3 regions of the Methylobacterium sp. Leaf87 genome follow, and region 1 is predicted to be linked to each of the others. Evidence: riboswitches for the same ligand, from Rfam matches in the RefSeq annotation. Region 1 holds a riboswitch; each other region holds the start of a gene.
What was found. A riboswitch is a leader RNA that binds a small molecule or an ion and turns the genes downstream of it on or off. The one in region 1 is predicted to bind cobalamin.

Region 2: another riboswitch for cobalamin. It lies ahead of ASF22_RS01200 (CbtB-domain containing protein); the one in region 1 lies ahead of ASF22_RS09945 (TonB-dependent siderophore receptor).
Region 3: another riboswitch for cobalamin. It lies ahead of ASF22_RS12115 (TonB-dependent siderophore receptor); the one in region 1 lies ahead of ASF22_RS09945 (TonB-dependent siderophore receptor).

Annotation. Positions count from the first base shown of each region.
Region 1 covers NZ_LMMI01000013.1:16,411-26,454, forward strand. Annotated here, with positions in the region: gene ASF22_RS09945 (TonB-dependent siderophore receptor) at 1-2,018, opposite strand, end outside; cobalamin riboswitch at 2,334-2,550, opposite strand; gene ASF22_RS09950 (hypothetical protein) at 2,740-2,949, shown strand; gene ASF22_RS09955 (DUF2147 domain-containing protein) at 3,224-3,823, shown strand; gene ASF22_RS09960 (serine hydrolase domain-containing protein) at 3,915-5,141, opposite strand; gene ASF22_RS09965 (DUF427 domain-containing protein) at 5,212-5,706, opposite strand; gene otsB (trehalose-phosphatase) at 5,844-6,599, shown strand; gene ASF22_RS09975 (glucokinase) at 6,675-7,685, shown strand; gene ASF22_RS09980 (hypothetical protein) at 7,694-8,218, shown strand; gene ASF22_RS09985 (hypothetical protein) at 8,461-8,730, shown strand; partial or broken gene ASF22_RS09990 (porin family protein) at 8,987-9,836, shown strand; gene ASF22_RS09995 (polysaccharide deacetylase family protein) at 9,960-10,044, opposite strand, start outside.
Region 2 covers NZ_LMMI01000001.1:254,642-264,685, forward strand. Annotated here, with positions in the region: gene ASF22_RS01165 (MFS transporter) at 1-859, shown strand, start outside; gene cobD (threonine-phosphate decarboxylase CobD) at 852-1,847, opposite strand; gene cbiB (adenosylcobinamide-phosphate synthase CbiB) at 1,848-2,849, shown strand; gene ASF22_RS01180 (DUF3616 domain-containing protein) at 2,885-3,946, shown strand; gene ASF22_RS01185 (cobyric acid synthase) at 4,237-5,691, opposite strand; gene cobO (cob(I)yrinic acid a,c-diamide adenosyltransferase) at 5,705-6,307, opposite strand; gene cobU (bifunctional adenosylcobinamide kinase/adenosylcobinamide-phosphate guanylyltransferase) at 6,304-6,837, opposite strand; cobalamin riboswitch at 6,947-7,144, shown strand; gene ASF22_RS01200 (CbtB-domain containing protein) at 7,197-7,373, shown strand; gene ASF22_RS01205 (CbtA family protein) at 7,402-8,163, shown strand; gene ASF22_RS01210 (DUF1636 domain-containing protein) at 8,156-8,548, shown strand; gene cobW (cobalamin biosynthesis protein CobW) at 8,545-9,579, shown strand; gene ASF22_RS01220 (DUF4349 domain-containing protein) at 9,585-10,044, shown strand, end outside.
Region 3 covers NZ_LMMI01000021.1:4,815-14,858, reverse strand. Annotated here, with positions in the region: gene ASF22_RS12140 (efflux RND transporter permease subunit) at 1-151, opposite strand, end outside; gene ASF22_RS12135 (efflux RND transporter periplasmic adaptor subunit) at 148-1,233, opposite strand; gene ASF22_RS12130 (ATP-binding protein) at 1,587-3,818, shown strand; gene ASF22_RS12125 (response regulator) at 3,822-4,283, shown strand; gene ASF22_RS12120 (response regulator) at 4,283-6,004, shown strand; cobalamin riboswitch at 6,202-6,411, shown strand; gene ASF22_RS12115 (TonB-dependent siderophore receptor) at 6,761-8,905, shown strand; gene ASF22_RS12110 (ABC transporter ATP-binding protein) at 8,905-9,627, shown strand; gene ASF22_RS12105 (DUF3526 domain-containing protein) at 9,624-10,044, shown strand, end outside.

The DNA.
Region 1 (10,044 bases):
AGCCCGGCATTGAGCAGGGCGTAGTCCGGGCGCCGGGCCATGTTGCCGAAATCGCTGAAGGTCTCGCCGACATACTGCACGCCGATGCGCGCCTCCCAGGCCGGGGCGAAGGCCCAGTTCACCCAGAGGTTGGCGACGCGCTCCGGCACGTCGATGGGCTGACGACCGGCATAGGACACCACCGCACCAGCCACCGCCTGATTGAAATCGTCGTACTGGGCGTGGAGGAGGGCGACGTTGGCATCCACCCGCCAGGCATCGAAAAGGTGAAGGGACACGGCCGCCTCGACGCCCTGCGAGGATTGCCGGCCGACCTGGGTCGAGACGGTGGGCTGGCCCGGCACGGTGGAGACGAGGTTGTCCTTGACGATGCGGTAGCCGGCGAGCGTCCACTCGGCCAGCCCCCCGAAGGCGATGCCCTTGGCGCCGACCTCGACCTGCTGGCCGGTGGAGAGGCGGAAGTTCGCCAGACTCTGCGACAGGGTGATGAGGCTCCCCACCGGATCGGTGGCGGTGGCGTATTGGGCGTAGAGGGAGAGGTCGGGCGTCGGGGCGTAGACGGCACCGAAGCGGTAGCTCAGGGCCTGGAAGTCGCGCTGGAAGGTGGCGCCGGAGACGAGGTTCCGGCGGTTCAGGGTCGGGGCGTCGAAGCGCACGCCCGTCAGCAGCGAGAGCTGATCCGACAGGATCAGGCGGTTCTCGGCGAAGACCGAGGCCTGGTTGGTCGACGTGGCATAGGCGGGCGAGGCGCGGCCGTTGGCCGGGAACAGGCCGGGATCGTAGGCGAACGGATCGACGCTCGTGGTGAGGCCGCCGCCCTCGGACTGGAAGTTGTTAGTGTGCCGGAAGGCGATGTGATTGACGTCGAACCCGGCCAGAAATTCGTTGCGGAACCCGAACAGGGTGCCCCGGACCGTCGCGTCGAGGCGATTCCCGACCTGTTCCTGCTGGTGGTAGATCTCAAGGTAGTCCGAGCGGTCGATGCGGCCGGTGCCTCGGTTGAAGGCGTATTGCTCGACGTCGAGCCACTGGCGCCGGCTCTGGAGCCGGTAGGCGGTGTTGCGCACGGTGATGTCGGCGCTCGGGCTCCACTCGGTCCTGAGCTGGGTCCAGTTGTCCGTCCAAAAAATCTTGGCGTCGCGGACGTTGTAGTTGTTGAACCGGATGGAATCGAGGATCCGCCCGTTGACCAGCGGCGTACCCCAGTAGCGGGCGGGCTCCTGGTAGCCGAAGTCGTGGCTGAGTGTGAAGGCGAGGTCGGGGGCCGCCTGCAAGGTCAGCGCGCCGGAGACCGCGAGGTTGCGAAAATCTCCGTCGGGCTGCATCCAGCCGCCGGACCGGTTGCCGCTGATGTTGAAGCGGTAGGCCAGGGCCTCGCCGATGGGGCCGCCGGAATCGAGGGCGAGTCGGGCGAGACCGTCCGAGCCCAGGGCCGCGCGGGCCTCGTTGATGGGCGTGAACACCGGCTTCTTCGTCACCACGTTGACGACGCCGCCGATGGCCCCGTCGCCGTAGAGTACCGAGGCCGGGCCGCGCAGGACCTCGATGCGCTCGACGTTCCAGGTGTCGAACGGGAAGGTGACGGTGCCGGCGCCCACGTAGAGGCGCGTGCCGTCGTAGAGCTGCTGGATCGAGTTCGGGCCGGCGAATCCGCGCGCCGTGAAGGCCCCATTGCCGTTGCCGGGGGCCGCCACGGTGGTGATGCCGGTGGCGTTCTCTGTCACGGCCTCCGCGACGGTGTTCTGGCCACGCCGGCGCGCGGTCTCGCCCGCGATCACGTCGACGCTGGCCGGCGTCTCCAGGGGCGTCAGACCGAGGCGGCTGGCGCCGCGATCCACCGTGCGCAGGTTGAGCCCGGCGGGCGCGACGCCGGAACCGGCCACCGACAGGGTGTCGAGGGTGACGGCCGGCTCCTGCGCCGAGGCCGCGATGGGAGCGAGGACAAGGAGAAGACATCCTCCGACGATCCCGGGACCGGGGCCGGGATGATGCGCGAGGCAGGAACGTGGAAACAGCATGGCGATGCGAATTGTCCGAGGGCGCGCGACGTACGCGACGACGCTTCCACTACGCCTAAAACGAATGTTATAACGTTACAATCGTTCAGTCCTGGCCAAGCCTTTTCGTGCGACGACGCATGAGCTCGACGGCCGCACGGGTGCGGTACGCGATCACGATCGATAGGCAATGAAGGCAGTGGTTCGGGCGGGCGCATGCGGAAACGGCGGGCGCGCACGGGGCGCGGTGTGGCACGTCACCGCGAACGAGGCCGATCCGTTCGCGGCATGCGAACGCCCCGACACCCATCAGGACACCCCGCCCGATGCGTTTCGCGTGTGACCACGACTGACGGCAGGTCTCCTGGCTCGCGGGTCACCGCCCTCTCATCGTCTTCCCAGGCCGGGATCTTGGCAGATCCGGAAGACCCAGTGACGTGTTGATGATGGGCTCGCCGCTTACAGTTGCGGGGGCAGCCGCGGCATCGAGCCGAAGCCCTCACCGCGTTCCCTTTTGATCCTCCGGAGAGGAACCGTCACGGTCACGCTAGGGCTTCGCCGAGCACCCCGTCAAGCCGAAGCGCGGATCGTGACGGTCGATCCAGCGGCAAAGCGGAATTCCAGGCACACCAACGGACCGACGACGACCAAGCGCCGAAAACCACGTTGACGCCTGATTGGAGTTATTCTAATTAAGAACGGCGCGGGCGGAGCGACTGCCCATCCGACCGAGAGAGACACAATGACCAGCAACCACAGCATCGCCTGCGAGAGCTGCCGCTTCTTCGACGATCACAAGCTCAACGGCGGCGCGGCAGCCGGCGATGCGGGCCTGTGCCGCTTCAATCCGCCCGTGAGCCAGCCGGAGCCGAAGTCCCCGGGCCTTTGGCCGGTGGTGGCGTCCAAGGATTGGTGCGGTCACTTCACGGCCGAGATGACCGCTGCCGAATAAGCGCACCCCCATCACGAAGCTCTACGAGCCGGCGCGAAAGCCCCGGCTTTTTGCGTTCGGGTCCGGACCGACGACCTGCGAACCGGATTCCAGCGACGGCGGGGCGTCGTGGTCATGATCCGGTCACCTTCGCGTCCGAAGGCGGGGCATCACCGCACGGGGCGACGACCGCGTGTGGCCCGGTGACGGTCGTCCGGCGCGGCTCCGGCGGGCCGACACGACACGGCTGATGGCGCCGCCCGGCAGGTTTTCGAAGTTTGAGGATGTCCAACCCATGATCGACCGATCGACCCTCGCCGCTCTGGCCGGCCTGACCCTGGCCGCGCTGCCCGGGTCCGCCCTGGCCGCCACGCCCAACGACGCGACCGGGACCTACCTCACCGAGGATGGCCGCGCGCGAATCCGCGTCGAGAAATGCGGTCCGCAGAACACCAACCTGTGCGGCTACGTCGTCTGGCTGAAGGTGCCGTTGAACGACAAGGGCCAGCCCCGCGTCGACTTCAAGAATCCCGACACCAAGAAGCAGGCGCGCCCGTCGCTGGGGCACCAGCTCATCATGGGTCTGAAGCCGGATGCCGACGCCCGTTACGCCGGGAAGATCTACAACGCCGACGAGGGCAAGTTCTACGACGTGACCATGTGGGCCGATCAGCCCACCGAATTGTCCGTGCGGGGCTGCATGCTCGGGTTCCTGTGCGGATCGCAGACCTGGAGCAAGGTCAACGACGTGGTTCCGGGCCAGCTCACCGCGGCGACGAACCAGCCCGGCGGCCCGCGTTCCGACGCCGAATGGGCGCCCAAGCCCGCGGCCCCGAAGCCCGGCGCGAAGCCGGCCGCTCCCGGAACCGCACCCGCCGCCCCCGCGGCGGAGTAGGATCGCGGGTCGCCCGCATCGAGCCGCTCGACTCATCGGGAAAATTTCGAGCCGGCTTCGCCCAGCGGAGCCGGCTTTTTGTAGCTCTGGATCAGTCCACCAGGGCGGCGTAGGTCAGCACCCGCAACTCCCGGCGGATCGGCAGGGCCGAGGACGGGATGAGCTGGGCGAGGAGCACCACCGCGAGATCCTCGGCCGGGTCGACCCAGAAGGCGGTGCTGGCGAGCCCGCCCCAGGCGGCCTCGCCGGGCGTTCCGACGATCTGCGCACGGGCCGGATCGAGCATCACCGAGAAGCCGAGCCCGAAACCGATGCCCGTATAGGCCGTCTCGGAGAAGCGCGGCTGGCCCATGGCGGCCAGATCGCCGTCGAGGTGGTTCGTGAGCATGAGATCGACGGTCTTGCGCCCCAGCAGCCGCACGCCGTCGAGTTCTCCGCGCGCCAGGAGGAAGCGGCAGAAGCGCATGTAGTCCCCCGCCGTGGAGACGAGGCCGCCGCCGCCGGAGGCCACCACCGGCGGACGCGCGAACCGGCTCCCGACGCAATCGTCGTAGACCTTCAGGCTGCGCTCGCGAAACAGACTGTAATTCGCCGCGAACCGCTCGACCTTGTCGGGTGGAACGAAGAAATCCGTGTCGAGCATGCCGAGCGGCGCCAGGACGCGCTCCCGCATGAACTCCGCGAAGTCCTTGCCGGACACGACCGCGACGAGGTAACCGAGGACGTCCGTGGCGACGCTGTAGTTCCACTCGGCCCCGGGCTGGGCCAGCAGGGGCTGGCGGGCAAGGCGCTCCACCACGGTGGCGAGGCTGTCGGTCTGCGCCTCGCCGAAATCGACGCCGTTCTGGCGGTAGAGGCCATCGACGAGGGTGGCCTCCATGAAGCCGTAGGTCAGGCCGGAGGTATGGGTGAGGAGGTCGCGGATGGTGATGGCGCGCTGCGCCGGCTCGCTGTCGAACTTCACCCGGTTGCCGCCGGTGAGCACCCGCATGTCGGAGAATTCCGGCAGGAAACGGGTGATGGGATCGTCGAGCTGGAAGCGCCCCTCTTCGTAGAGCATCATCACCGCCACCGAGGTGAGCGGCTTCGTCATCGAATAGATGCGCGCGATGGTGTCGGGGGCGAACGGCTTCTCCCGGGCGATGTCGGCGAGACCGTGGGTGCGGAAATACGCGGTCTTGCCCGCCCGCGCCACCATCACCGAGAGGCCGGCGAGCTTCCCGTCGGCCACCAGCCGCTCCATCCAGCCGTCGATTCGCCCCAGGCGATCCGGGCACAGCCCCACCGCCCGCGCCTCGACGTCGATCTCACCGTGCATGCCATCGCTCCATCACACCGTGACGGCATGTAGCCGGGCCTGACGGGGACGCAACCCCGGCGCCATGGTCCTACCAACCCATGGAGCCGGGACCACCCTTGAACGGGCCGACGAGGCCCGGCGTGATCCAACCGCCGTAGAACCCGCCGGGCTGCGGCGTGGCGCGGACGTCGCCGACGAAGCAGCCGTCCATCGGTCCGGCATAGAAGGCGAGGTATCCGGCGATGGCGCGAAAATCCGGCGTGGGATCGGGATAGGCCCAGGCCGCCCCCTCGGCGCGGCGCCCGCCGGCCGAGACGTCGTGGAGCACGGCGCGGCCCTTCCACTCGCAGAGGCCGGCCCGGCGCGGCGGGCCGAGCACGCCCGGGGCCACGTCGGCGGGCGGGATGTAGTAGGTCGGCGGATGGCTGGTCTCGAGGACGCGCCAGCCCGCCACCGTGCTGGCGATGGTCTCGCCCGAGAACACCACCCGCAGGCGCCGGGCGACGCGCTCCAGGCGGGGCGGCCGCGGGTAATCCCAGACGCTCTCCTCGTCGGGACCGGGGTGAATCGGTGTCGGCCACATGCGCAGCGGGCTCCTGGCGTCGGGATACGGATGCGTGAGTTAGGGCACGGCGTGGGCCGCGCCCCGTTTTCCACTGGCGCGCGTCATGCTAGCGCAGGCCGGTCTTGGATGGAGGGACGCGAAGCGTGACCGAGAGCGTGACCGAGCCGACCGACTTCGCCCTCTACCTCGACTTCGACGGGACCCTCGTGGAAATCGCCCCCCGGCCCGATCTGGTCCGGGTCGATCCGGCCCTGCCGGGCGCCCTGGAGCGGCTGCGCACCCGCCTCGGCGGCGCGCTCGCCGTCGTCACCGGTCGGCCCATCGGGGTGATCGACGATTTCCTGGCGCCGGCCCGGTTCGATATCGCCGGCCTGCATGGGGTCGAGCGGCGGGTCGACGGCGTCGTGAGCGGGGGAGGCGCCGAGAACCATCCGGAACTGCGTGCCCGCATGGCCGGCCTGACCGCGGCCGTCGCCGGGCTCGATGCCGTTCTGATCGAAGACAAGGGCGCGTCGGTGGCGGTGCATTGGCGCCTCGCCAGTCCGGCCGACGCGGCGCTCGCGGAAGCGGCGGTCAAGATCACCGCCGATGCCCTGGGTGCCGCCTACCGGCTCCAGCTCGGCAAGGCGGTGGGCGAGATCGTGCCCGCCTCGGCCACCAAGGGCCAGGCCATCCGGGTGTTCGCGCAAGCCCCGCCCTATGCCGGCCGCCGGGCGATCTTCCTCGGCGACGACCTCACCGACGAGAAGGCCTTCGCGGTGGTCAACGCGAGCGGGGGCGTCAGCGTCCGCATCGGCGCGGCCGAAACCATCGCCACACGGCGCCTCGCCACCCCGGAGGACGTGCGCCGGCTGCTCTACGCCTGGGCCGACGGGGCCCCCATCGATCCCGACGCCCTGCCGCCGGCCTGACCCGGCCGCGCCCAGAACGGCCACACCCGCGTCAGCCACACCTGAGAACCCGGCCTTTTTCGAAAAGGAGCGCGCATGTTCGAATTTCCGGTCCTCGTCGGCGATATCGGCGGCACCAACGCCCGCTTCGCCGTGGTGCCGAAGTCCGGTGCACAGCCGCGCCTTCTCGCCCATGTCGAGACGGCCGGCCATCCAGACCCGAGCGCCGCGATCCGGGCGGCGCTCGCCGAAGGTGGCGGTCCGCCGCCGCGCTCGGCCATCCTGGCCGTCGCCGCGCGCGTCGATGGCCCGGCGGTACAGCTTACCAACGCCCATTGGGTGATCGAGGGCGCGCGGATCGGCCGGGATTTCGGCCTGTCGCGGGCGGTGATCGTCAACGACTACGTGCCGGTGGCGGCGGGCGCGGCCGAGATCAGTCCCGGCGAATTGACCCCGGTGGGTCCCCATCGCGAGGGTGGGATCAAGGGTGATCAGGGCGCCCGCCTCGTCCTCGGCCCCGGCACGGGTTTCGGCGCGGCGGCCCTGCTGCCCGTGGGGGATCGCCTCGCCATCGTCTCGACGGAGAGCGGGCACGTGGATTTCGGCCCGAGCGACACCGAGGAGCACGCCCTGTGGCCGCACCTGGAGCGGATCGAGGGACGGATCACCGTCGAGGCGTTGCTCTCCGGGCCAGGCCTGTCGCGCCTGCACGCCGGTCTGCATCGTCTGCGCACTGGAGAGGACGGCCCCAGGCTCGATCCCGCCGCGGTCACCGAGGCAGGACTCGGCGGCACGGACCCGGATGCGGCGGCCGCCCTCGCGCTCTTCGCCAAGCTGCTCGGCCGGGTCTGCGGCGACCTCGCCCTGACGTTCCTCGCCACCGGCGGGGTCTATATCGGCGGCGGCATCGCCCCTCGGATCATCGATGTGCTGCACCAGGGTGGCTTCCGCGCCGCCTTCGAGCACAAGCCGCCCTTCGTGGCGCAGATGGAGGCGATTCCAACCAGCGTGATCGCCCTCCACGACCCGGCCTTTTCGGGCCTCGCCGCCCTGGCGAGCCGGCCGGACGTGTTCGTGTATCACGGTCAGACCTGGACGGCGGACTGAGCGCGGGGATGCAGCTGCATCACCCCATCGTCGTACCCGATCTGGTCGAGGCCTGGATCCTCGACCGGCTGTCCGTGGCCCCGACAGGAGACGGCGACCGGCCGAGCCTGCGCTTCTTCCGGGATCGCACCGTGGCAGGCCTCGTCGCCCAGGCGATGCAGGACCGCCGGGACGACGGTGCGGCGGGGCTCACCGCCCGCGATGTTCGGCAGGGTGCCGTCCTGGCGTTCGACCGTACCACCCTGTCCTCCGCGACCCAGCTGATCTCCGTGCGGGAGGCCCGCGACGACCTGCGCGAGGACGAGGTCGAATTGCGCGCACGCACCGATCTGCTTCGCCTCCGCCAGCGAATCCGGACGATCCACCTCGGCGACGAGGAGATCGACTTCTGGATCGAGGCCTATGCCAGCGGGCATCCCGGCGACGACGGGACCGGACGCTGGACCAAGGCGGTCCTCGGGGCGCTCGACGACCTCTACGGCGACCCGCGTCGGATTCCCGGCGACCTGGCGCCACCCGAGCGGGAACACTGAGCGAAGAGTCCAAGGCGATTTTACACAGGCGTAAACGCTCGCCTAAGATGCGGGGCATGCGCACCGGACGGACACGATCACGGGCGAGCGGACGCCCCTTCAGCGCGGCGCTTCTCGGAGGCGTGTGCACCGTCTTGTGCGCAGCCGCCCTGGCCCAGGGTCCGTCACCCATCAACAACTGGATGGATCTTCGCACCGCTCTGGCCGCGTGCTGGTCGGTGCCGCCGGGGACGGAGGGATCGTTGATCGCGTTCCGCTTCGGCCTCGACAAGACGGGCGCCCTGCGAGGGCCGCCCCTCGTCACCGCCCGGCGGCTGAACGGCGACGGGGAAGCCCGCAAACGCTACGAGGACGCTGCCACTGACGCCCTGTCACGGTGCCTTCCGATCTCCGTCACACCGGCCTTCGGAGCGATCCTCGGCGAAAGTCCTATCCGCCTGCGGTTCGTCAACACGCCGCCCGCCCCCGCCTATCAACTCAACAGCAACATCACGGTGTTCGCGCCGCGCTGAGGCTCACGCGATCACCCGGGCCATTCGGGCAAATCCTAAAAAAGCGACCCTATCGGGGAACCGAATGGCAAACCCTGCGTTATCGCCTCCACTCAAATAATTAATGTAAACACAAAGTAAAGGACTGGTCTTTTCCATTGATGATGCGATCTAATCTCGGTGTTGCCGAAATACACTAGAAGCGTCGTGCCAAGCCTTGCTAAGCCCAGGTCACGCCGCACCGAGAGTGCGCCTCAGCTTTTCTGGCAGTCACACAATGTTCAAGACGCTCTTCCTCGCCAGCACCGCCGCCGCCCTCCTCGTGGGCGCTGCCTCGGCCGCTGACCTTCCGCGCCGTGCGGCTCCGCCGGTGTTCGTGCCGGTGCCGGTGTTCACCTGGACGGGCTTCTACGCCGGTTTCAACGCCGGTTACGGCTTCGATCTACAACAACGTGTTCCCGAACCTGGTCCGCGGCGGCGCCGCTGGTCTCGCCGGCGCCGGTGGCCCCTCGCAGGTCGCCTACTCCGACCGTTCGAACGAAGGTTTCACCGGCGGTGGTCAGATCGGCTACAACTACCAGTTCACCCCGGGCTCGGGCGTGGTCGTCGGTATCGAAGCCGACGCCCAGTACGTCGACTTCGGCCGTAGCCGGAACAACTTCGTCCTGACCCCCGGCTTCGCTCCCGTCGCCGGCGTCACCTTCGTCGATCCCCGCGGCACCGCCAGCCTCGACTACTTCGGCACCGTCCGCGGCCGCCTCGGCTACGCCTTCGACCGCACCCTCGTGTACGGCACCGGCGGCTTCGCCTACGGCGCCGGCAGCGAGGAGCGCTCCTTCGGCGGCTTCCGCGGCAACGACAGCTTCCGCACCGGCTGGGCCGCCGGCGGTGGCATCGAGTACGCCCTCCCCACCGACTCGTTCTTCAACTTCTTCAAGTCCTCGGCCGTGACGTTCAAGGTCGAAGGCCTGTACGTCAACCTCGACCAGAACAACCGCAACGCCGGCGTCTACGCCGTCGACACCAACAACGTCGTCTACCGTCAGCCCGGCTTCGCCGGCCGCAACTCCGGCACCGAGTTCGCCGTCGTCCGCGCCGGCCTGAACTACAAGTTCGGCTCGTACTAGGACCTGCGGGACCTTCAGGTTCGGCCTGAGCGTCCCCAGCCCCGATCATCTGGCCGCTTTCGTCGAGGCGACACCCCGAGGAGAAATCCTCGGGGTGTCGCTGTTTGGGGGTCGCGAAACGCGTTATTCGTTCACGGCGGGCGCCCCGTCGGCCATCGCGTAAACATGGTCGGCGATGGCACCGGCGGTGGTGAGCCAGACCGCGTCC
Region 2 (10,044 bases), on a different contig from region 1:
CGGGTTCCTCGCCTCGGCCGCGCAGCAGGCGGTGCCATTCGCCGCCGAACTCGCCCCCGACGCCACCCGGGGCCGCATGGTCGGCCAAGTGATGACCGGGCTCCTCAGCGGCATCCTCCTGGCGCGGACGGTGAGTGGCTTCGTAGGCGCGCAATACGGCTGGCGCGCGGTGTTCTACGCCGCCAGCGCCGTGGCGCTGATCATCGCCGGGATCGCCGCCGCGACCCTGCCGCGCACGGCCCAGACCAGGCCCCTGCGCTACCGCGCCCTGATGGTGTCGATCCTCCATCTGGTTCGCACCCAGCCGGCCCTGCGCCGCTCCAGCCTGTGCCAGGGATTGCTGTTTGCGAGCTTCAACGCGTTCTGGACGACCCTCGCCCTCCTGGTCGAAGCGCCGCCCTTCGATCTCACGGCGGCCGGCGCCGGGCTGTTCGGCGTCATCGGGGTCGTCGGCGCGTTCATCGCGCCGGTCTCGGGCCGCTACACCGACCGGCGCGGCGCCCGGCCCGTGGTGGTGGCCGGCAGCCTGTTTGTGGTGGCGGCCTTCGTGGTCCTGTGGGCCGGCGGCAACGTCTCCCTCGTGGCCGTGGGGCTCGGCGTTCTCCTCATCGACATCGGCCTCAACGGCGCACTCATCGCCAACCAGACCCGGGTCTACGCCCTCGTCCCGGGCGCGCGCGGACGGGTGAACACGGTTCTTTTCACGGTGATGTTCGTGTTCGGGGCGCTCGGGGCCTTCGCCGGCAGCCAAGCCTTCCTCATGGCCGGCTGGCCCGGCGTCTGCGCCGTGGGCCTCGCCCTCTCGGGCGCCGGTCTCCTCGTCGCGATCCTCGAGCCCGGGACGCCGAAGGTTACCTGAGGACCCGGGAGAGCCGGCACCATTCGGTCCTGTCCGCCGGCAGGCCGAAGCGCAGGCGCGCGGGGGCCGCGGCGAAGCGCCGGACGTAGATCCCGGCGGCGCCGAGTCGCGCGAACAGTTCCGGCCCGTTCGGGAAGTCGGCCGTGCGGAACAGGCGGGTTCCGCCGACCACCCGCCCACCGGCGCGGGCGATCATCCGGTCGAGGCGTCCCGCATCGGCACCGCGCGCGACCGACGCGGCGCGGCGCCATTCGGCATCGGCGAGCGCCGCCCGGCCGATGGCCAGCGCCGGTCCCGACACCGCCCAGGGGCCGAGCGCCTCCGCGAGGCGGCCCGCAAGGGTAGGCTCCGCCAGGGCGAAGCCGAGTCGAATGCCAGCGAGCCCATAGGTCTTGCCGAAGGAGCGCAGGACCACGAGACCCGGCCGGAGATGCGGCCCGAGGGAGTCGACGGTTTCGAGATCCGCGAAGGCTTCGTCCACCACCAGGAGGCCGCCACGCGCCGCCAGCCGATCCGCGTGCGTGCGGAGCGTGGCGCCGTCCCAGGTCCGCCCGTCGGGGTTGTTCGGATTGACCACCACCACGACGTCGGCCTCCGCGTCGAGCGTCGACACGGCCACGATGGAATGGCCGGCCCTCCCCCACGCGGCCGCGTGCTCGGCATAGGTCGGCCCCACCACGGCGACACGGGCGCGGGGCCACAGGCGCGGCAGGGTCTCGATGAGGATCTGCGTGCCGGGGGCGGCCGCGATCCCGCGCGGATCGGCGACACCGTAGGCCCGGGCCGCCGCCGCGTTCAGGGCCGCGAGGTCGGCCGACGACGGCAGGCGGTGGAACGCGCTGGCCTCGAGGGGCGGACACGGGTAGGGCACCGGATTGATCCCCGTCGAGAGGTCGATCCACGGTGTCGGCGCATCCGGGAACAGGGTGCGCGCCGCGTCGAGATCGCCGCCATGCGCGATGGGGACTGGCTCGCTGACCGAACCCACATGCCCTGGACCGCCTTCACCCATCCGCCCGATACGCTCGCCATCCTGCTGCTCGCCCTGACCGTCGAGGCGGCCGCCGGCTATCCCGACCGGCTCTACAGGGCGCTCGGCCACCCTGTCACCTGGATCGGCGCCCTCATCGGCCGGCTCGACGGGGGGCTGAACACGGGTGGCCAGAACCGGCGCCGGATCATGGGCGTGTTTGGGCTGGTCCTGCTTCTTGCCGCGGTGGCCGGGACCGCCTTCGGGCTCACGGCCACCGCGGCGCTGTTCGGCAACTGGGGCGGCCTCGTGGCCCTCGGCCTGCTCTGCGCCAGCCTGCCGGCCCAACGTAGCCTGCACGACCACGTCGCCCGCGTGGCGGCGGATCTTCGTGACGACGGCTTGGCGGGCGGGCGCGTCGCCGTGTCGATGATCGTCGGTCGCAATCCCGAAACCCTCGACGAGGCCGGCATCTGCCGGGCCGCCATCGAGAGTCTCGCCGAGAACTTCTCCGACGGGATCGTGGCGCCGGCATTCTGGATCGGCGTCGGCGGCCTGCCGGGCGGCGCGCTCTACAAGGCGATCAACACCGCCGACAGCATGATCGGCCATCGCACCCCGCGCCACGAAGCCTACGGCTGGGCCGCCGCCCGCCTCGACGACTTCGTCAACCTGCCGGCCTCGCGCCTCGCCGGCGGACTCATCGTCGTGGCGGCGCTGTTTCAGAGCGGCGCCTCGCCGGGCGCGGCATGGCGCGCCCTCCGGCGCGACGCCCGACGCCACCGCTCGCCCAACGCCGGGTGGCCCGAGGCCGCCATGGCCGGAGCCCTCGGCCTGCGGCTCGCCGGTCCGCGCGTCTACGGCGCGACCTCAGTCGAGGATGCCTGGATGGGCGATGGCCGCGCCGAGGCGGGCCCGGCCGACGTGGAGCGGGCGCTCGCCCTCTATCGCACGGCGTGCCTCCTGCTGTTCGGCCTCACCGCGGTGACGTTCGCCCTCGTCGCGGTTGCGCTGCTATGAGCACGGCCACGCCGCCCGTCCGTCGGAGATACCGCATGATTCGTCCTTCCCTCGTCGCTGCCGCATGGGGACTGGCGTTCCTGTCGCCGGCCCGGGCCGAGATGCTGCAGCCCGTGGGGCAGCCCTACGCCGTCGCCGAGGGACTGGCGGGCGAGATCACGAAGAAGAAGACCAAGCCGGCCGAGGACATCAGCGGCATCGCCTGCGCGCCGGCCGAAGCCGGTCGGCGCGGCTGCGTCGTGGTGGACGACGAGGCGGCGGGCGCCCAGTTCGTCACCCTCCAGGGCACGACGCTGACCCCGGGCGCCGTCGTCGACATCGTCGGCCGCAAGCCGCCCACCGCCACCGTCGGCGCGCCCCCGACCACGGGCGACTGCACCCTGGGCCAAGGCGCGTACCGCGAGATGGACGGCGAGGCCGTGGCGTATGCGGCACCCGACTTCTACGTCACCGGCTCGCATGGCTGCAGCCGGCGGGGGCGGGAGTTCAAGCTCTCCACCGCGATCCTCGCGCGCCTGCGCGCCGACGCCACCGGGATCAGGGTGGAGACCACCTACCGCCTCGGCGACGCCCTGCGAAATGCCGATACGGTGGGCGCGTATTTTCTGAAGGATCTGGAACCCCGCGAGGGCGGCAAACCGCTCTCCGGTCTCAACGTCGAGGGCCTCGCGGTCATCGGCGACACTCTCTACGCGGGTCTCCGCGCGCCCGTCATCGACGGACGGGCCTTCCTCGTCTCCGTACCCGTCGCGCCCCTGTTCGCCCCCGGCGACGCGCCGCTCGACGTCAAACCGACGACGATCCCCCTCGCCCTCGGGGCCGATGCCGGCATCCGTGATCTCACCACCCTGCCGGACGGGCGCCTTCTCGTCCTCTCGGGTCCGACCCGCAACGGCTTGTCGGTGCCTTATGGGCTGTTCCTCGCGGATCCGTCGTCCGGCAAGGTCACGGCGCTCGGCACCCTTGCGCCATTGGACGGCGACGATTCCAGGGCGAAGCCCGAAGGCGTCGTGCGCCTCGGCCCCGGTCGGGTGCTGGTGGTGTTCGACAGTGTACTGAACGGCGGGCCGCGCGAGTATGCGGTGGCGATCCCGTAGGCGGCCGGCTCGGCGCATCAGGACGGGTCGAACCATATTGCTCCGGCCTGACCGACCGCTGGCGTGCTTCGACGCGCAGTACCGCGGCGGAGCACCGACAGTACCGAGAACCATCAGGCCCGCAGCCCGAGACAACCCGCGAGGACCTAGACCGGGGCCAAGGCGCGCCAGTGCGGATGCGCGGCGTGGCATCCTGCACGATGAAGCCGCGGGAATTGCCGACGGAGTCGATGACGGCGATGCCGGCGACCGCGCTCGTCTTCCGCAAGGATCGCCCCACGCCTGACCCGCTACGCCGCCAGGACGAGCAGCCGGTCGCAATCCACATGGGCTTCTAGGTGGTCGGCGAGCGCGTCGAGCACGGTCTCGATCCCCGCCTCGTAGGCGTCGCCGCCGGACCGGGCGCCGAGGCGCGCGAGCCACGCGGCGCGCTGCGCGTCGTCGGCGAACAGGCCATGCACGTAGGTGCCGGCGACCCGGCCGTCGGCCGAAATCGCCCCGTCCGGGCGCCCATCGGCGAAACGAACGAGCGGGCGCGCCGCGTCGGGTCCGGTGGTATCACCCAGGTGCATCTCGTAGCCCGAGAACGGTACGCCGTCGGGCAACGAGGTGCCGGTGACGGCCTCGAGGCGCTTGACCGGGGTCATCACCGTCTCGACGTCGAGGAGCCCGAGACCCGGCACCGTCCGGGGGGCGCCCTCGATCCCGTGCGGGTCGGCGAGGCGGCGCCCAAGCATCTGGTAGCCGCCGCAGAGGCCGAGCACCCGGCCGCCGCGCCGGACATGGGCGGCGAGATCGATATCCCAGCCCTCGGCCCGAAAGACATCGAGGTCCGCGATGGTGGTCTTCGAGCCCGGCAGGAGCACGAGGTCGGCCACGGGGATCGGCTCCCCGGGACGAACCAGAACCACGGAGACGTTCGGCTCGCCCCGCAGGGGATCGAGATCGTCGAAATTGGCGATGCGCGGCAGGACGGGGACGGCCACCACCGTGCGACCCGCCGCGCCTGCTTCGGAGCCGACCAGTCCCAGAACGTCCTCCGCGGGCAGGCGGACGGCGGACGGAAAATGCGGGATCAGCCCGAGGCTGGGCCAACCCGTGTGGCGGGCGATGAGGTCCATGCCGTCGGCGAACAGGCTCGGATCGCCGCGGAAGCGGTTGACGAGGAAGCCCCGGATCATCGCCGCGTCGGCCGGGTCGATCACCGCCTTCGTGCCGACGAGGCTGGCGATGACGCCGCCGCGGTCGATGTCGCCGAGCAGGATCACCGGCGTGTTCGACGCGCGGGCAAAGCCCATGTTGGCGATGTCGCCGGCGCGCAGATTCACCTCCGACGCCGAGCCGGCGCCCTCGACCACGACGAGGTCGGCCTCGGCTTTCAGATGGGTGAAACTTTCGAGCACGGCCCCGAGGAGGCGCGGCTTCCAGCCCTGGTAGTCCCGGGCCGCGGCCTGGCCGACCATCCGGCCCTGCACCACGATCTGGCTGCCGGTCTCGCTCTGGGGCTTGAGGAGGACCGGGTTCATATGGACCGAGGGCGCCACTCCGGCGGCCCTCGCCTGAAGCGCCTGGGCCCGTCCGATCTCGCCGCCATCGGCCGTGACGGCGGCGTTGTTCGACATGTTCTGCGGCTTGAACGGCCGCACCCGCAGCCCGCGCCGGGCGAAGGCGCGGCACAGACCGGCGACGATGAGGGATTTGCCGACATCCGAACCGGTGCCCTGGATCATGATGGCGCGGGTCATGACGGCCGGCACCTCAAAACTCGATCCCCTCCTGCGCCTTCACGCCCGCCGCGAAGTGGTGCTTCACGGAGCCCATCTCGGTGACGAGGTCGGCGGCCTCGACGAGGGCCGGCTTGGCGTTGCGGCCGGTGACGATGACGTGGAGGTCCGGTCGGCGTGCCCGGAACGTCGCCACCACGTCGTCGATGGGCAGGTAGTCGTAGCGCAACGCGATGTTGAGTTCGTCCAGCACCACGAGGCGGATGCTCGGATCGGCCATGAGATCCAGGGCCTTCGCCCAGGCGTGCTCGGCCGCCGCGATGTCGCGGGCCTTGTCCTGGGTCTCCCAGGTGAAGCCCTCGCCGAGGGTGTGCCAGTCGATCTGGTTCCCGAAGGCCTTCAGGGCGTGCTTCTCGCCCGTGTCCCAGGCGCCCTTGATGAACTGCACCACGCCGACCCGCCAGCCATGGCCCAGCGCCCGCAGCATCAGGCCCAGGGCCGCCGTGGTCTTGCCCTTGCCGGGACCCGTGTTGACGATGAGGAGGCCCTTCTCGATGGTCTTCTCCGCCACCTCGGCATCCTGCACGGCCTTGCGCTTCTCCATCTTCTCCCGATGGCGGTCGGCGGCGTCGCTCATGCGTGGTCTCCAAGTTGGGGTTTCACGATCATCGGCAGCCCCGCCACCATGAACACGACGCGGTCGGCCTGTGCGGCGAGGCGCTGATGAAGCCGCCCTGCCGCGTCGCGGAAGCGGCGGGCGAGGGCATTCTCGGGCACGATGCCGAGGCCGACCTCGCTGCCGACCAGGACCACCGGCCCCGGCGCGTCGGCGCAAGCGGAGAGCAGCGCCCCGGTCGCGGCCTCGACGTCGGCCTCCGCCAGGATCAGGTTGGTGAGCCAGAGGGTGAGGCAATCCACCAGTACCGGTCCGCGCGCGGCCGCGACCGCCTCGGGCAGGTCGATCGACACGTCCTGCGTGATCCAGTCGGCCGACCTTCGGGTGCGGTGGAGGGCGATGCGGTCGCGCATCTCGTCGTCCCAGGCCTGGGCCGTTGCGAGATACAGCCAGGGTGGCGGCTGCGCCTCGATCACCCCCTCGGCATGGACGCTCTTGCCCGAGCGCGCGCCGCCGAGGACGAGGGTCACACGGGGGAATATCTCGGTCATGGGGGGGACGGCTGCCGCATGGGGCTTCTTTAGCCCGAAACGCCCTTGTGTGGTCAAAGGCGATGCAAACGGCACAGCGGCGCGTTGTCAGGGATCGCGCGACCGCGTAGAAGCATCGGGATCGGACGGTGCCCCGGCGACGGGGTGAAAAGGGAACGCGGTGAGGGGCAAGCGCCTTGAAACCGCGGCTGCCCCCGCAACTGTGAGCGGCGACGGGCCTGCCATCGGCCACCGGAGCGATCCGGGAAGGCGGCAGGTTCCGGATGACCCGCGAGCCAGGAGACCTGCCGTCCGGCACCGGGGACCTTCGTCCTCACCTTCGACCACGGCCGCCGGCGGGGCGGCCAGGAGATCAACCGATGTCGACCAACACCCTCGTTCTGACCGGCACCCGCACCAACGAGCGCCTCGGGGCCGTTCTCGTCGCCGCGTTCCTCGGCCTCGGCCTCGTGTTCATGGCGGGCTTCGCCCCGGCGATGGCGCTCCACAACGCGGCGCACGATTTCCGCCACACCCAGAATTTTCCCTGCCACTGAGCGCCTGGCGCCTGAAGGCAGACACCCCATGATCATCCGGCTCGTGTCGGCGGCCCTGGTCGCCGGCTTCCTCGCGGCTATCGTCGCGACGGGCCTGCAGCTCGCCCTGACCTCTCCGCTCATCATCGCGGCCGAGCGTTACGAGACGCAGGCTCAAGCCCCCGTATCGCCCCCCGCGCCGGGATTCGCATCCCTCGTGGTGCGGGTGCATGGCGGACACGATCACGGCGCGAAGGACCCGGGCGTGTCCGGCGGCGAGACCGCGCCCGCCTGGCAGCCCGGACCCGGACTGCCGCGCATGGCGTTCACGGCGCTCGCCACCCTGGTGGGCGGCGTCGGGTATGCCCTGCTGCTCGGCGCAGTGCTGCTGGCCTGCGGGCGCGAACCGACGCCCGAGACCGGCCTGCGCTTCGCCGTGGCGGGCTTCCTCGCCGTCGCCCTGGCGCCGGCCCTCGGCCTTCCGCCGGAACTACCGGGCATGGACGCCGCCCCCCTCGCCGATCGTCAGTTCTGGTGGGTGATGACCGCCGTCGCCACCGCCATGGGGCTCTACCTCATCGCCATCCGCCGCGCGCCGATCTCCATCGCGGGCGGCCTCGTCCTGATCGTGGCACCACACCTCGCCGGAGCACCCGAGACGAGCCACGCGGCTTCCGCCCTGCCGGCGGGCTACGCGGCCCAGTTCGCCGCACGCTCGCTCGGGATCGCCTTCGTGTTCTGGGCGGTCATCGGGCTCGCCTACGGCTGGGCCTGGGCCCTGTTCGGTCGCAAGGCGACGGCGCATGCCTGACGTGGTCACCCTCTACGTCTGCACCGCCTGCCGTGCGGCCGGCGACCCGGCGGAACCCCGCGCCGGTGCGCGCCTCCTCGACGCGCTCCGGGAGGCCGTCGGTGAGCACGGCCAGACCGGCCTGCGGATCGAAGGCGTCGAGTGCCTCTCCGTCTGCAAGCGGCCATGCACCGTGGCGGTGGCCTCGGAAGGGCGCTGGACCTACGTCTACGGCGACCTCGACGCCACCGAATCCGCCCGGATCATCCTCGAAGGGGTCGGCCTCTACGGCGAGACGCCCGACGGCGTCGTGCCGTGGAAGGCTCGGCCCCAGGAATTCCGCAAGGGCGTCGTCGCCCGCATCCCGCCGCTCGCGGCGCACCCTAGTACGGACGCCGCCGAATGACCCTGGTCGAGAAGATTCCCTGCACTATCGTCACCGGCTTCCTCGGGGCCGGCAAGACGACCCTCGTGCGCCACCTCGTCGAGAACGCGAACGGCCGGCGGCTCGCGATCATCGTCAACGAGTTCGGCGATATCGGCTTCGACGGCTCGTTTCTCGCCGCCTGCGGCATCGAAGGCTGCCAAGACGAGGACATCGTCGAGCTCGCCAACGGCTGCATCTGCTGCACCGTGGCCGACGACTTCGTGCCGGCCCTGAACAAGCTCCTCGACCGAGCCGACCCACCCGAGCACATCCTTATCGAGACCTCCGGCCTCGCCCTGCCCAAGCCCCTGGTCCAGGCGTTCCAGTGGCCTGCGATCCGCTCGCGGGTTACCGTGGACGGCGTCATCGCGGTCATCGACGGTCCGGCCGTGGCGGCGGGCTTCTTCGCCGACGATCCGGCGGCCTCCGCCGCCCAGCGTGCCGAGGACACGAACGTCGATCACGACAATCCCCTGGAAGAGGTGTTCGAGGACCAGATCCTCTGCGCCGACCTCGTGGTGATGAACAAGGCCGACCTCCTCGACGCCGCCGGCCGCGAGAAGGTCCGCGCCGAGGTTCAGGCCCACCTGCCCCGCGCCGTGAAGATGGTGGAGGCCGAGCACGGCCGCCTCGACCCGCGCGTGATCCTCGGCCTCGGAGCCGCGGCCGAGGACGATCTCGATGCCAGACCCTCCCACCACGGCGAGGGCGAGGACCACGACCACGACGATTTCGACTCCGTGGCCCTGCCCGTCCCGGCCACGGCCACCGCCGAGGACCTGGCGATCCGCGTCGGTCGCGCCGCCGAGACCGCCGGCGTGCTGCGCATCAAGGGGTTCGCCGAAGTCACGGGCAAGCCCATGCGCCTCGTCGTGCAGGGTGTCGGCACCCGCATCGCGCATCACTACGACCGACCCTGGAAAAGCACGGAAGCCCGCGACGGCCGCCTCGTCGTCATCGGCCTCAAGGGATTCGATCAGGCGGCGGTCGCCGCCGCCCTGGCCGGGTGAGCGCCATGGCGGTACGGAACGGCCGCGCGGCGGCGGCCCTGGGCCTTGCCGTACTCCTCGGACTGGGGGGCTGCTCCGACACGCGCCCGCCGGCGCCCGACACCGCCAATCCCCTCGCGCTGGCCCAGCCCGCCCGCAACACCGCAGCCAAGCTCGCCTATACGCACGACCTCACCATCGGCCTGCCGCCCGATCGGGTGGCGGCGCATTTCGCGGCGGCGCGTGACCGCTGCCTGACCGATGCGGGCCTCGGCTGCATCCTCGTCACGTCGTCCATCGATGACGGTCCGCGTCCGCAGGGGCGACCGCAGGCGCAGATCCAGGTCCGGTTGCCGCACGAGTCCGTCGCCCCCTACGTGGCGTTCCTCACGGCTCCCCTGCCGGGCGAGGCGGCGGGCGACGTGGTCCTGCGGCGTCAGGCGACACGGGCCGACGACCTGACCACACCCATCGCGGACGGAGGAC
Region 3 (10,044 bases), on a different contig from region 1:
AGACCGTCATGACCTTGACGGTGAAGGCCGGGTCCTCCGCCCGCCCGAGCTTGCCGAAGGCGAAGAAGCCGGCCCCCGTGAGTGCGATGATCAGGAACAGGGTGACCGCCCGCTCGCGGACCGCCAGGGCGGAGAGGTTGAGGCCGTTCATCGCACGGCTCCGGTCAGGCTCGGGGGCGCTTGGCGCACCTTCTGGTCGGCTTTGAGGAGATGGGCGCCGAGCGCCACGATCCGGTCGCCGGCGCTCAGACCCGTGACGATCTCCGCGCGTTCCTCGCCCATGCGGGCGACCTTGACGGCCTGCGGGCGCACCGTCTCGGTGGCGGCGTCGTAGCGCCAGACCGCCGTGCCGTGCCCTTGGTCGAACAGCGCGCCCAAGGGAACTTCCACCCGCTCGGAACGGACCGCATTGAGGGCTTTGAGCTGCAGGGTGACGGTGGCACCGAGCGGCGCGTCCTCGCCGCCGCCGGACAGGATGTACCGCGCCCGGTAGGTGCGTGTGGCGGGATCGGCGGTGGCCGACAGCTCGCGCAGTCGCGCCGGGTAGGTCGCTTCACCCTCCGCATAGAGCGTCGCGGAAGCCTCGCCCTGCGCCAGGCGCCGGCTGCCCTCGGGCAGGAACACCTCGGCCTCACGGGATCCGTCGCGGGCGAGCCTCACCACCGTCTGACCGGCCGCAACCACCTGGCCGGGCTCGGAGGGTACCTCCATCACCACGCCGTCCGCATCGGCCTTGAGCTCGGAATAACCGGCCTGGTTCTCGATCTGGCCGGCCTGGGCCTGGGCATTGGCGAACTGGGCGATGGCGGAATCGGCGGCACCCTTGTTCTGATCGTAGGTCTGCTTCGAGGTCCAGCCGTCCGATACGAGCTTGCGGCTGCGCTCCTCGTCGGCCCGGGCCTTGATCATCTGCGCACGCGCCGCTTCGACGGAGGCGCGCGCGGCAGTGAGCGCGAGGGTGAAGTCGGTCCGATCGAGGCGCATCAGCGGCTGGCCACGCGTCACCCGGTCGCCCGGATCGACGAGGCGCTCGAAGATCTTGCCGCCGACCCGGAAGCCGAGGTTGCTCTCGGTGCGGGCTCGGATCACCCCGGTGTAGCGGGCGACGCCCCCCACCCCGGGCACGACCGCGACGGTCTGGACCAGCGGTGGCTCCGGAGACACGGCTGTCTCGGCCGGCGAGCAGGCCGCGAGCGCCAATGCGCCCAGCCCAAGCACCCATCTCGCATCCATGCCTGCCTCCTCGCACCGAACCGGCACGTTTTAAATTATGTTCGACATTTATTATGGTGCGACGCTGCCGTCAATGGTCGCTGCGCGCGCTTCCGGGACTGCGACGGAGCGGCGGCGCGGCGCGTGCTCCCACGAAAGCCGGAACCTCCGATCGCAGCGACCGGATGGCGGTCCCGGTCGAGCTCGGTCGGGCCCATCGCACGGATGTGACTTTTGAGCCCTCACAAACGGACTGATCCGTGGCGTTGGCGCGTAGGCGGGGAAGTTACGCAGTGTTACATGATCCTAAACCTCCGGCTCCGACGAGCCGCCATCGCGGGAGACTGTTCCGGTTGAAGCCACGGATGGACACGATGCCGAGGATCGACCTCACGGCCTGCGACCGCGAGCCCATCCACATCGTCGGCAGCGTGCAGCCCCACGGCTTCCTGCTGACCCTGGACGCAGCGAGCCTCGTCGTGGCGCAGGCCAGTGCGAACGCGCCGGCTCGGGTCGTCGCCGGCGCGAGCCTCGATGCTGTCCTGCCCGAGTTGGTCGCGGTGGTGCGCCGTTACCTCGACGCTGCGCCGGCCGAGGACGGGGCCCACTACCTGCGCACGGTGACGCTCGGCCCGGCGGGTGCGCGGCAGACCTACGAGGTCGCGGCACACCGGGTCGACGACCTCGTCGTGCTCGAACTCGAAGAGGCGGATGCTTCCGTCGAGGAAGGGCTCGATGCCCTGACGCCACGGCTGCGTGCCTTCGTACAGCGTCTGCGGGTGGCCCGCTCCATCGAGGAGCTCTGCGACATCGTTGCCGAGGACATCCGGCACATCACCGGCTTCGATCGGGCGCTGGTCTACCGTTTCGACCGGGACTGGCACGGCACCGTGCTGGCCGAGAACGGAAACGGGGTTCTGCCGTCCTACCTCGATCTGCGCTTTCCCGCCTCCGACATCCCGGCCCAGGCGCGTGAACTCTACCGCCGCAACCGCCTGCGCATCATCCCGGATGCCGGATACGCGGCGGTCCCGATCACGCCGCCCCTGACGCCGGCGGGTACGCCCCTCGATCTCAGTCAATCCGTCCTGCGCAGCGTCTCGCCCGTGCACGTCGAGTACATGCGCAACATGGGCACGATGGCGTCCATGTCGGTGTCGATCCTCGTCGACGACACGCTCTGGGGCCTGATCTCCTGCCACAACCGCACCCCGCACCGGGTGCCCCTGCAGGCGCGCAACGCCTGCGACGTCCTCACCCAGATCTTCGCCCTGCAACTCTCCGCCCGCGAGCGGGGCGCCCAGGCCGAGCAGCGCTTGGCACTCGGGGCGGTCCAGGCGCGGCTCCTCGGGTTCATGGCCGAGGAGGACAGCTTCGTCGACGGTTTGTTGAAGCATCCCGACGACGTCCTGGCGCTGGTGAACGCGGCGGGAGCCGCCATCGTCACGGGCGACCATTGCCGCGTCATCGGCACGACGCCTTCCGAGGCCGAGGTCCGGACCCTGTACGACTGGCTCTCGGTCGAGGGCGATGCGGCGGAGGTCTTCGCCACGGAGTCGCTGTCGGAGCTTCTGCCGGCGGCCGCGGCTTTCGCCACCGAGGCCAGCGGCCTGCTCGCGATCTCGGTTTCCAAGAAGTACGCGAGCTACATCCTCTGGTTCCGGCCGGAGGTGGTGCGGACGGTGAAGTGGGGCGGCAATCCGGTCAAGCCGGCGACGCCCGATCCGGAGGGCGGCCCCGACCGCCTGCATCCGCGAAAGTCGTTCGAGATCTGGAAGGAAACGCTGAAGGGGCGCGCGCTCCCCTGGAGTGTCCCGGAGATCGAGGCGGCCAAGGATCTGCGCGCCTCGGTCCTCGGGATCGTGCTGCGCCGGGCGGAGGAACTGGCCGCGCTGAGCGAGGAGCTCCAGCGCTCCAACAAAGAGCTGGAGGCATTCTCCTACTCGGTCAGCCACGACCTGCGGGCCCCGTTCCGCCACATCGTCGGCTACTCGAACCTCCTGAAGACGCGCGAGGGCGCCAACCTGTCGGACAAGGGCCGGCACTACGTCGACACCATCATCGAGGCGGCGTTCTCGGCCGGAACCCTCGTGGACAACCTGTTGGCCTTCTCGCAGATGGGCCGCAACGCCCTGAACCGGGTATCGGGCGACATGAACGCCCTGGTTGAGGAGGTCCGGCGCAAGGTTCTGCGCGATGCGGCGCCCGCACACGTCGTGCGCTGGGAGATCGGGCCCCTGGGCCGTGCCTACGCCGACCCGTTCATGCTGCGCCTCGTCATCGAGAACCTGCTTTCGAACGCGCTGAAGTACAGCCGGAACCGACCCGAGGCGGTCATCGAGATCGGACGGCTTCCCCCAAAAGACGGCGAGGCCGTCTTCTTCGTCCGCGACAACGGGGTCGGCTTCGACATGACCTATGTCGACAAGCTCTTCGGCGTGTTCCAGCGCCTGCACCGAGTCGAGGAGTTCGAGGGCACCGGCATCGGGCTCGCCAACGTGCGCCGCATCGTCGAGCGCCATGGCGGCCGGACCTGGGCCGAGGGCCGGCTCGGCGAGGGCGCGACCTTCCACTTCACGCTGCCCTTGCGGGGCGAGGCACCCTGAGAGATGGCCAACCTGAAACCGATCCTTCTCGTCGAAGACAATCCCAACGACATCGAGCTCACGCTCGCGGCACTGGAAGCGGGTCAGCTCGCCAACGAAATCGTCATTTGCCGGGACGGGGCGGAGGCCCTCGATTTCGTCTACAGGCGCGGCGCACACGTGAACCGAGCGTTGCAGGACCCGGCCGTGATCCTGCTCGACCTGAAGCTGCCCAAGGTCGATGGCTTGGAGGTCCTGGCCAAGGTGAAGGGCGATCCGCAGACCCGGTCCATCCCGGTGGTGATGCTCACCTCCTCGCGCGAAGAGACCGACGTGGTGCGCTCCTACGACCTCGGGGTGAACGCATTCGTGGTGAAGCCCGTTGGGTTCAACGAATTCTTCTCGGCCATCCAGGAACTCGGCGTGTTCTGGGCCGTCCTGAACGAGCCGCCGCCGCACAAGGGAGGCTGGCCATCGAACACCTGATGGACGCCGACGACGCGATCCGCATCCTCCACCTGGAGGACAGCGATCTCGACGCCGAACTGGTGGAGGCCGCCCTCGACGGCATGGGGCGCCCCTACGTGATCGATCGGGTGATGGACCGCCCCGATTTCGCCGCCGCCGCCCTACCGGGCCGTCATGACTTGATCCTTGCGGATTTCGTCCTGCCGACCTTCGACGGCATCAGCGCCCTCGCCGTCGCCCGGGAGCAGTGCCCGGACACGCCGTTCGTCTTCGTGTCCGGCACCCTCGGCGAGGAGACCGCCGTCGAGGCGTTGAAGAACGGCGCCGTCGACTACATCACGAAGCAGCGCCTCGAGCGTCTTCCACGCACCGTCCTGCGGGCGTTGGCGGAGGCCCAGGCGAAGGCCGACAAGCGTCGGGCGGAGGCCGCGCTTCAGGCGCTCAACGATACGCTGGAACTCCGCATCGCCGAGCGGACGCGGGAACTCGCCACCTCGAACGCCGAATTGCAGATGCAGATCGTCGAGCGCGAGCGGGTGGAAGAGGCCCTGCGCCTCGCCCAGCGCCTGGAGGCCGTCGGGCAGCTCACGAGCGGTGTCGCGCACGACTTCAACAACCTGCTCACCGTCATCTCGGGCAACATCGAGTTCCTCGGGCGCGAAGTCTCGACCGAGCGCTCGAAGCGTCGGCTCGCGATGATGAAGGGAGCGGCGGATCGGGGCGCGAATCTCACGGCGCAGCTCCTCGCCTTCTCCCGCCGCCAGAGGCTGGAGCCCACCCCGGTCAGTCTGAACCAGACCGTCGCCTCCATGCGCGACCTGCTCCAGAGCTCCATCGGCGGCGCGGTGCGCATCGAGACGACCCTGCAGCCCGACCTGTGGCCGGCCTTGGTGGATGCGACCCAGATCGAACTCGTCATCCTCAACCTCGCCATCAACGCGCGCGACGCCATGGTGGTCGGGGGATGTCTGACCATCGAGACGGCCAACGTCACGGTCACCGGCCCCCAGACGCGCCCCGAGCAGCCGATGCCGGGCGAGTACGTGATGGTGGCCGTCAGCGACACGGGAACGGGCATGCCGCCGGAGGTGGTGGCGCGCGCCTTCGAGCCGTTCTTCACCACCAAGGAGGTGGGCAAGGGTTCGGGGCTCGGGCTCGCCCAGGCCTACGGCTTCGTGAAGCAGTCAGGCGGCGGCATCCGCATCGACACGATCGTCGGGGAGGGGACCTCGATCCGAGTCTACCTGCCCCGCGTCGAGGACGGAACGAGCGCCGTCCACGAGGCCCCCCACATGACCGCATGCGGGCTTGGCCGCTTGCCGGGCGGACAATCGGTCCTGCTCGTCGTCGATGACGACACGGCTGTGCGCGAGGTCACCACCACCCGCCTCGCGGAGGCCGGTCACGCGGTGCGCGAGGCGGGCTCGGGCCTCGCGGGACTGGCGTCCCTCGAGGCGGACCCTTGCGTCGATCTCGTGGTGCTGGACTTCGCGATGCCGGGCATGAATGGGGCCGAGGTCGCCACCGAGATCCGCAAACGCTGGCCCAGCCTGCCGATTCTGTTCGTCACCGGCTATGCGGACACCACGGCCCTGATGAAGGTCGGCGCGGTCGGCGCCGACAGTATCGTTCAGAAACCGTTCCGGGACGGCGAGTTGGAACGCAAGGTCGGGGAGGCCATCGTGAATCGACCCGCGCCCGGTCTGCGCCTAGTCTCGGGCGGCTCCTCCGGCAGCTGAATCGATCGTCCGCCCCGGATCCGCGGGTTTCGAGGAAGACAGCCGGCTGGCGTCCTGGACCTCGCCGCCTTCGTCCTCGGTGTGCGCGGCGCCGGGGCTCGCCACGATCCTGCGTGTCTCGGCCCGGCAGGTCTCGCGCCGTGACGTTCCGATCGGCGGCCGAGGGCGCTCGGCCTTGACTTCTCCGGACCCGGATGGAACCGTACAGCCGTCAAGGTTCTCGCGGTCCTCGGATCGCGAGCTAAGAGGGAATTCGGTCGAGCCCATCGGGGCGATGCCGAAGCTGCCCCCGCAACTGTGAGCGGTGAGCCGCTGCCGAGAACGGTCACTGGTGCCATGCACCGGGAAGGCCAGGCAGAGGCGTCGATCCGTGAGCCAGGAGACCTGCCTTGGCGACGAACGTCTCTCGGGCGGGGTGCTCCGGTGGGTCGCATGATCGACGTCGGCCCGTCATGGTCGGCGCGCGCCCGTGCTGCTCGGCCTGACACGTCCAGAACCATTTGGATGGTGTTGATGGCCGCGATCGATCACCCCTTTCCCGAAAGCGTTCCCGCTCAGAACCGGCCCGGCGACACGGAGCCCGTGCCCGAACTCGGCTTGCTTGGTTTCGGCGTGCAAGGTTTCAGCTTGCATGGTCAAGCTTCGCAACGTAATAATGTTTCAAACGCCATTCAGGCTCCTGAGCCGGTGCCGGGGGGCGTCCCGTCATCGGGCGACGGGCTGGAGCGGCGCTCATCCCGTTCGAGACCCGATACGATGCTCCTGAAAAACGGCCTGCGCCTCGGCGTCGCCCTCGCGGCCCTGTCCCTGACGCCGTCGGTCCGTGCCGAGGAGACGGCGGTCACCCTGGACACCCTCACGGTGGAGGGCACCGGCATCGGCCTCAACGTGCCGGAAGGCGCCATCGGACTCATCGGCCCGACCCCGGGTTTCAGCGCGGCGCGCGCCGTGAGCAGCACCAAGACCGACACGCCCCAGCGCGACGTGCCCCAGGTCGTCACGGTTGCCTCGCGCGAGGTCATCACCGATCTGGCCGCGACGCGAGTCGACCGGGTGTTCAACTACACCCCCGGCGTCGCCCAGCAGAACAACTTCGGCGGCCTCACCGTGTTCAGCTACGCCGTGCGCGGCGTGACCACGTCCGAGATCTTTAAGAACGGCTTCGCCATCAACCGGGGCTTCCCGCCGCCGCCCGACACCCAGAACGTCGAGCGCATCGAGGTCCTGAAGGGCGCGGGCGGCGCCCTGTTCGGGCGCAGCGATCCGGGCGGCGTCGTCAACATCATCACCAAGCAGCCGACCGCCGAACGCTTCGTCGAGATGGGTGGCCTGTGGGGCAGCTTCGAGCAGTTCCGCGGCACCGTGGATGCCGGCGGCGCCCTCAACGAGGACAAGACGGTCCAGTACCGCTTCAACTTCGCGGGTGGGCGCCAGAACAGCTTTCGCGATTTCGTCGACGGCGACCGGCTGTTCGTGGCGCCGTCCCTCAGCTGGCAGATCACGCCCGACACCAAGGTCACCGTCGAGACCGAGTTCGTGCGCAACCGCATCGTGTTCGACCGGGGCGTGATCGCCATCAACCGGCAACTCGGCTTCCTGCCGATCTCGCGCTTCCTCGGCGAGCCGGGCCAGAGCACCGAGCAGACCTCGAACACGATGCAGGTGCGCCTGGAGCACCGCTTCGACGCCGATTGGCAGATGCGGCTCGGCGCACATTTCAACACCGGCACACTCGAGGGCGAATCCGCCGAGGTCCGGAGCATCGCGGCCGACAACCGCACCGTTGCCCGCGACCGCAACTTCCGGGACTACCGCTGGGACACCGCCATCGGCCAGGCCGAGGTGGTGGGCCGCTTCGCCACCGGCCCCCTGGCACATACCCTGCTCCTCGGCTTCGAGCGCGAGAGCACCGACAGCCGCACGGTCTACCTGCGCTCGAATGTTCGCCAGAACCCGTTTTCCATCGACATCTACAACCCGCGCTACGGCCAGCCCCTGCCGCCGTACGCCATCCCGCGCAACAACCTCGAGCGGGTGACCAATACGGCCCTCTACGCCCAGGACCAGATCGCGCTCAGCCCCGAATGGAAGGCGCTGCTCGGCGTCCGGTTCGATTTCTTCGAGCAGTCGTTCCGCGAGCGCATTCCGCGCAGCGACGTCGAGCAGTCGCGGGCCGCCGCGACGCCCCGCGCCGGACTCGTCTATCAGCCGCTCCCCGAACTCTCCCTCTACACCAATGTCGGCACGAGCTTCCGGCCGAACATCGGCCCAGATGCGGCGGCGGCCTCGCGCGGGGTGCCGTTCGCCCCCGAGACGGGCATCGGCTACGAGGTCGGCGCCAAGCTCGACCTCTATGGCGGGGCGCTCGGCCTCACCGGTGCGGCGTTCCATATCGAGCGTGAGAACGTACTGACGCCCGACCCCAACAACAGCGGCTTCTCCCTCGCGGCGGGCGGGGTGCGCAGCCAGGGCTTCGAACTCACGGCCACGGGCCAGATCTCGCCGGAGCTGCGCCTCATCGGCGGCTACGTCTACGCCGACGCCGTAGTGACGAAGGACAACGTCCTGCCCGTGGGTGCCCCCCTCATCAACATCCCCAAGCACAGCGGCAGCCTGCTCGCCGTCTACGAAGTCCAGTCCGGCCCCTACGCGGGCCTCGGAATCGGGGGCGGCGTGCGTGGGGTCGGCGAACGCGCCGGCGACGCGGGCGGCACCGGTTTCGTCCTGCCGGCCTACGTGGTCGCCGACGCGCTGGCGTATTACCGCTACGAGAACATCCGCTTCGGCTTCAACGTCGAGAATATCTTCGACAGTGAGATCTACGAGAGCTCGCTCAACGTGTTCCGGGTCTATCCCGGCGCACCGCGACGCTTCACCGGCACCGTCTCGGTGCGGTTCTGATGCTGGAGTCGCACGAACCGGTCCTGGCGATCGGCGACGTCGTCATGACCTTCGGCGGTCGCAGGGCCCTCGACGGCCTGACCCTGACGTTACATGCGGGCGAAGTCTTCGCCCTGCTCGGCCCCAACGGGGCCGGCAAGACCACGACCATCAACCTCATCCTGGGTTTCCTGAAAGCGGAGAGCGGGACGGTCCGGGTCTGTGGAATCGATGCGGGCGCCGCCCCCATCGCGGCGCGGGCGGCCATCGCCTACATCCCCGAGCAGGTGGCGCTCTATCCCATGCTCTCGGGCCGGGAGAACCTGCGCTACTTCACGACTCTGGCGGGCCTCGCCCTGTCTCGCGACGCGGCCGACCGCCTGCTGGCGCAAGCCGGTCTCGCGACCGAGGCGCACGCGCGCAAGGCCGCGACCTATTCGAAGGGCATGCGCCAGAAGGTCGGCATCGCCATCGCCCTGGCGCGCCGGGCCCGGCTGCTGCTCCTCGACGAGCCGACCTCGGGCCTCGATCCGAGCGCGTCGGCGGATTTCTCGGCCGTGGTCCGGGCGGCCGCCGCCCGCGGCACAACCGTGCTGATGGCGACCCACGACCTCTACCGGGTCAAGGAGGTCGCCGACCGGGTCGGCGTGCTCCAGACCGGACGCATCGTCGAGGAGATCAGCCCGGTACACCTCGACCATGCGGCGCTGGAGCGCCTCTACATCGAGCGGCTCGCGTCGTGAGGCTGGTCCGGGCCGAACTCGGTCAGCTCCTGAGCGACGCCCGCCTGCGCTGGATCGGCGCCGTCCTGGTGGTGCTCCTCGGCGTGGCCCTCGCCGGAGCTTGGCGACAGGCCGTGCGCGATGCCGGCGATGTGAGAGCGATCGCGCAGGCCGAGCGCGGACGCTGGCTCGGCCAGGACGCCAAGAACCCGCATTCGGCCGATCATTACGGGCTGTGGGTGTTCAAGCCGTCCGCGCCGCTCGCGATCCTGGATCCCGGCATCGAGCCCTATACCGGCCGCATGGTCCGCATCGAGGCCCACCTGTTCAACGATGCGGTCTTCCGGGCGGTCCAGGACGCCAACCCGCTCGCGCGCGCGGGCCTCGGCAGCGTCGCCGACATCGTCCAGCTCATCGTGCCCCTGGCCGCGATCCTCC